2 regions of the Paenibacillus sp. ACRSA genome follow, and region 1 is predicted to be linked to the other one. Evidence: predicted binding sites of a transcription regulator. Region 1 holds the regulator's gene; the other holds the start of a gene.

Region 1 (3,217 bases):
TAACGTCCATTTTTTCTGGCTTTGTACATCAGTTACTTGTACCTTTACATTCTGCAAAGAAGGCTTCTCATACTTGTCGGGATTCAAAGTCACAGACCATGGGTGAGAACCGCCGAATAATTGCTGCGGGAAATCTGCTGCCGGCCATGCGATGTAATCATAATTCACTGCCTCTGTACGAGACTTATCGAACACCTGCATAGAACCATATTCACCAGCTAGACCAAAACCTACCTTCTGCAAGGAAGGATTAAGCACCCAACGACGATGTCCTACGCGATCTGCATTCCTGCCTATATCTGGCATATAACCTTTAAGTACATTGCTGCTTAGATTTTCCCTCCCGCTTGACAGGTTGCTGCTTTTGGTGGATTGATAGCCTTTGTTATAAAAATCATCCGTCATATCCGCTGGCTTCTCTGGGTAGTGAGATAGCTTATCGGTAGCTGCCAGTAAGACCGCACCATGCTGTGCCAACTCATTCAATTCGTTATCCAACTGCACATCACTTGGCAACCCAGCCAAGGCACGAACCAGATTCGTAGCTAACAAGGCTTGTTCAAGCATCGTCTGATTCACTTTTCCGATCTCATAGGGTGCTTTAAAGGAAGGTTCGGTATCATAAGTCTTTAATTCAGTGTTCATGTCTTGCAATTGATTCCATGTTCGCTTGACTTCATCCCGTTCTGGAAAATGAAGTCCCGCTGCTGATGTCAGATTAGGCGTGAGCATGAATATCACAACCCACATCATCATCACAGCAGCGCATCGCAATACATTTCGTTTCATCTCTGTTATTCCCCATTCTCTTAGTAGCTATTGTTACAAAAGTCTTTGATCTAAAAAATGAATGTCCCTCTAGCTTTAACTATGTATCTCTCCGCAAGATGTTCCTAAAGAAAAGCTCACTCCTTTACTATCATATTTAGTTGCTTCTGTGATATAAACTTATAAACCTTCCATCATCATATCAGAACCCTTATATGGGTTCTACTACATTTATTCAAGCTGACTGTCCTTGTCATGAAGCGCGGCACCGAGTGCTGGGAGCTGCACGCGGGTGTGAAAGTAGAGGCTTCCTTTAGTGATAGAAGCGTCACCTTTTAATTTTTTCGTGTGCACTGAATTTCTTGCATCTGAAAACTGCACTTTAACAAGGCAAAAACCCGCCAAACACTAGACAGTCCTTGTGTTTGGCGGGTTCTCTTTAGTTATGGAGCCTAGGGGGATCGAACCCCTGACCTCATCGCTGCCAGCGATGCGCTCTCCCAGCTGAGCTAAGGCCCCAGGATATACAATGATAACTTGTCCACCAATGCAATATTGCGTAGGCGACCCCTTTATCATATTCAATACCTGTTTTACTGTCAATATCTTTTTCTATTCGCTCAACACAGCCCAAAGGATCTGGAGAAGAACAATCTTCCTACCTGGAACACAATCATGATGACGTATCGTAACCCCAGCTTGCTCTTCTCCCTTTGCCCCAGGAATCTAATCCTCCAGGTCTTCTTTGGACAGCAATGATTTCAATTCTTTCATGAACATATTGATATCTTTGAATTGACGGTACACCGAAGCAAAGCGAACATATGCCACTTCATCCACGGGAAAGAGCTGTTCCATCAATAATTCGCCAATCTGGCGACTTTCCACTTCCGCATCAGCGGTATTACGCAAAGACTTCTCTACTTCAGAAACCATCATCTCAAGTGTCTCCACCGAGACTGGACGTTTCTCACATGCGCGAATAAGTCCGCGGAGTATTTTATCCCGACTGAACTCTTCTCGGCTTCCATCTTTCTTAATAACAATCAGCGGTGTTTCTTCCACCATCTCAAATGTGGTAAATCGGCGGCTACATTGCTCGCATTCCCGACGGCGACGAATGGATTTTGCTTCATTGGCCGGACGGGAATCAAGCACCTTGGTGCCCATAAAAGCACAATAAGGACATTTCATTTTTTGGTCACTTCCCATGTTTGACTTTTTTCCATAAGTTCCCTGTAAGCATTTTGTAATGAAAATGGTATCTACGACACATAATACTTTTACCAACCGCGAGGAGGTGAACAGCAATGGCACAAAGCAACGGTAACTCCAACAACTTGGTGGTAACTAAAGCTTCCGCAGCCCTGGAACAACTGAAATACGAAGTTGCTCAAGAACTCGGAATCAGCATCCCACAAGACGGATACCAAGGTAACATGACTTCTTACGAGAACGGTTCGATCGGTGGATACATCACGAAGCGTCTGGTAACAATTGCAGAACAGCAATTGGCAGGTCAATACCAATAATATCTGCATCGTAATACGGTATTATAGAGGAGCATGGGGCGACCGGTGAACAACCGGTCTGCTCTGTGCTTCTACTATTATAACCGACTCTTGTACCGTGCATGAGAACCATACATTTTCACACACTTACCTGCATCTAGCTACAGCATCACACGATATATCCGAACTAGAACGTATTATAGATCTTAACATATTGATTATAATAATAAATGACGCGTTGTACATAGTGCCGGGTTTCCCCAAAAGGAATGTCCTTGACTGTATCAAATGACCCATCCCACACTCCATCTCGGAGCCAGCTACTTACCTTACCTGGTCCCGCATTATACGCAGCAATCATGACCGCCTCATTGCCATCAAACTGATCGGACAAGTTCTTCAGATACCAAGTACCAAGCTGAATGTTCCTCTCAGGTTTATGCTTCAGTTCTTCTAATGACGTACCCGGAATTTTGGCCTGCTCCATAATCCAATTGGCCGTATCCGGCATGAGTTGCATAAGTCCAATGGCACCACGCTTAGATTCCAAGCTTGTTTTGAAATTAGTCTCTACCTTAATAATTGAGGCAATTAGAAACGGGTCTACTTCATAGCTATAAGATTGTGCCCGAATCTCTTCCTTATAATGAATCGGGTAGAACCAAGCCATCCAGTTCGTATTCAAGAACAGCACTAGAACGAAGGAAACAAACATCAACAGCAGTACCCGCTTCTTACGTAGCCATTTCATATTAATCCCTTACCTTGCAGGAAAGAGATGACTTGCTGCTCTGTATCGTGCCATGCTCCACTGTTATCAATAACGATATCAGCAAGCTGCTTTTTCTGCTCGATATCCATCTGAGCCGCAATCCGGGCGTCAGCCTGTTCACCAGTCAACTCATCTCGGCTCATCAATCGTTCCCTCTGTATCGCTC
Region 2 (3,217 bases), 130 kb from region 1:
TGGCTGCTACATCCGATCCAGCTACTGCCTCTGATCCTGCTTCTACTTCTGACGTAGATTCTTGTTTATTCAATACCTTTTCGTGTGTTTCTTGTACTTTTGCCCCTTCTTGTCCTTCTTCCTTTACCTCTTCCTTCTTCGAAGTGGATAACACCTGCACATCCCTACTGCCATCTCGGTAGATCGTAACCCCTTTGCATCCCAGATCATAGGCAAGTTCATAGAGCTGCGCAGTATTTTCGACCGTAAAATCAGCTGGACAGTTTGCTGTTTTGGATATAGAGCTATCCACCCACTGCTGAATGGCCGCTTGCACGCGAATATGATTCTCAGCGGATAGATCCATCGCGGTTACAAAGTACGCTGGAAGGGACTCATCTGGATGGGCATCCAGCCACTCCTGTGCGATCGGTACAAACTGTTCATCATAACCAAGCCGGCTCTGACGGAAATACTTAAAAGCAAAATAGGGTTCAATACCTGTTGATGTACCCACCATCGTTCCTGTACTTCCAGTCGGAGCCTGAGTGATTAGGGTGACATTACGAATGCCCTGTTTCCGTATAGCCTCCCCCACTTCCGGATAAGTCGCAACCATACTTTTCATAAAACCGCTCTGTAGGTATGGCCCTACTTCAAAAGCAGGGAACGAGCCCTTCTCAGCCGCGATCTCTGCCGATGCCAGATAGGCTTCCTTCGCAATGAATCCATACAGCTTATCTAGAAATTCCAGCGACTCCGGGCTGCCATATCGAATACGAAGTTTGATCATCAGCTCTGCGAGTCCCATCGTGCCAAGCCCCACCCGACGTTCATGCTGCTGGTTCTGTCTATTCTCTTCAAAATGATACGGCGTCGCATCAATCACATTATCCAAAAATCTCGCCGAAACGCGTGTAGTCTCTGCCAGTTCTCTCCAAGCTACATCATCTGCATCTGCGTCATAGAATTTGGATAGATTGATTGCTGACAGATTACATACACCCCACCCTGGCAAGCCCTGTTCGCCACATGGATTGGTACAGATAATCGGGTTGAAATACCAGCTGTTCGACATTTGATTATAATATTCCATAAATACAACGCCTGGCTCGGCAGATTTCCAAGCAGATTCAATAATGGTATGCCAGATGTCCCTCGCTTTAACTGTACGATAAGGAATGACCGAGCGACCAGCATCTCTCCATTGCTGAAGATCTCCGTTCCACTCGTTATCATAATTGGGGTCAGTTGTATCTGGAAAAACGAGCTCCCAGTCACCGTCCTGTTTAACGGCTTCCATAAATCCATTACTTACACATACGGATAGGTTCGCATTCGTGACCTGACCCATCGTTTGTTTCACCGTAATAAAATCAAGCACGTCAGGGTGCCAATCGTTCATCATCAGCATTAAGGCGCCTCGCCGGCTTCCTCCTTGTTCTATCAATCCGGTAGTATAACTGAACAAGCCACCCCAGGACACGGACCCGCTCGATGAACCATTAACCCCTTTAACAACGGCTCGGCGAGGTCGCAAGGAAGACAAATTAATCCCCACGCCACCTCCGCGTGCCATAATCTCAGTCATTTCAGTCAACGTTTTCATAATGCCACCGCGGCTATCCTGCGGCGAAGGGATAACATAACAATTAAACAGCGTGAGTTCATCACTTGCACCAGCACCCGCAGCAATCCGACCTCCTGGTACGAGCTTCCAATCGTCTAAGACCGAACGGAATCGAGCTTCCCATGTCGTTCGTTGTTCAGGGGTGGATTCAACGGAGGCCATCGCTTTAGCCAGGCGATCCCACATCTCTTCAGGTGTCTTTTCTATATTAAGCGTTAGCTTCTCTACATCCGTCTTGACGATCTCTCCGCTTCGAGTTCTCACTTGAACCAGCTGACCCTCACGTTCTATAATCTCCCCAACTTCCTTCGTTGGAAATTTAGGGTCATCCTTTGTTAATACCAATACAACATCCCCGATCTTTGCATGATTCGAATCTGCGTTCTTCCAGGCATATCGGTCTAGAAATATTTTCTCGCTTAGTCCCTCTAACTTGTGTGATTGTTTGTTCGTTTTCATCGCCACGCTCAGCCTCCCCGGAATAACAGTAACGGTTCAATTTTGCTCTACGATTAAATTATGACTAAACACCACATATAGTGATTATATTCAAGTATATTACACCATATATTGATTTTCCATGTGATTTATATCATAGCCGTTCTCCGCACTCATCGATACTCGGACAAGCTTCCTCAATCACCCTCAGACGTATGAATACGAACTCTGTGAACTTTTTGGAAAAATACAGCCGCGCATATAGAATTCTGAATCTGGTTATGAACTTTCTCTCATTCGTCCATACTATTACCTACGAATATACGTCATCTTGAATGGCATGGGAGGTAGCAGCATGAACCGGAAAAACCCGCTCCACAGCAAACAGCCTATATCCGAAATGCCGGTACCGCTGGAGTTTGATCGAAGCTGGCTTACCCAGCTTGAATCCCGTTTGGATAAAGGGGGACCCTGGGGAGATTATCGACTCTTTCAATTAGGTATTCAGGCCGAAGAGACGAATCTAATTCCCAATTTTGATGAAATCCAATGTTTGAAGCATTTGCAAGGTCTGACCCCACTCCCTCACCAGATGGACACGGCGCGCAAAGTGTTATTTGAAATGTCTGGCCGAGCCATTCTCGCCGACGAAGTGGGACTGGGTAAAACGATTGAAGCCGGCCTTATCCTCAAAGAATATATGGTTCGTGGTCTTGTATCCAAAGTGCTTATCCTTGTTCCTGCCTCACTTGTACTGCAATGGGTACGAGAGCTGAATTCGAAATTCGGCATTCCTGCCGTTGCTCAGAAAAAAGCATACTCCTGGCAAAACGAAGTTGTTGTTGCTTCCATGGACACTGCCAAGCGTGATCCGCACAAAGACATGTTACTGAATATCGATTATGACATGATTATTATCGATGAAGCTCATAAGCTCAAAAATAAGAAAACAACAAACTATCAATTCATGCTTAAATTGCGTAAAAAATACTGTCTTTTGCTTACAGCGACACCCGTGCAGAATGACATGAGTGAATTGTTTAATCTGATTAACCTGCTCAAGCCGGGTCAGCTTGGGCGTCAGGGTGATTTTGCCGCCAACTTCGTCGTGGATAAGCGCGTTCCGAAAAACCAAGAACAGCTTAAGGATGAATTGTCCAAAGTCATGAT

The links. The regulator NrdR, encoded in region 1, represses ribonucleotide reductase genes. The targets are predictions, from matches to a motif close to AACACNATATATNGTGTT.
Region 2: MH215_RS08675 (adenosylcobalamin-dependent ribonucleoside-diphosphate reductase) is a predicted target of NrdR. The motif match lies at 2,136-2,153, and genes of this name have one in related genera.

The regions. Positions count from the first base shown of each region.
Region 1 is NZ_JAKRNP010000002.1:967,638-970,854, forward strand. It holds gene MH215_RS09305 (stalk domain-containing protein) at 1-789, opposite strand, end outside; tRNA gene MH215_RS09310 (tRNA-Ala) at 1,215-1,287, opposite strand; gene nrdR (transcriptional regulator NrdR) at 1,495-1,962, opposite strand; gene MH215_RS09320 (alpha/beta-type small acid-soluble spore protein) at 2,079-2,300, shown strand; gene MH215_RS09325 (lytic transglycosylase domain-containing protein) at 2,467-3,030, opposite strand; gene coaE (dephospho-CoA kinase) at 3,027-3,217, opposite strand, start outside.
Region 2 is NZ_JAKRNP010000002.1:840,429-843,645, forward strand. It holds gene MH215_RS08675 (adenosylcobalamin-dependent ribonucleoside-diphosphate reductase) at 1-2,068, opposite strand, end outside; gene MH215_RS08680 (DEAD/DEAH box helicase) at 2,403-3,217, shown strand, end outside.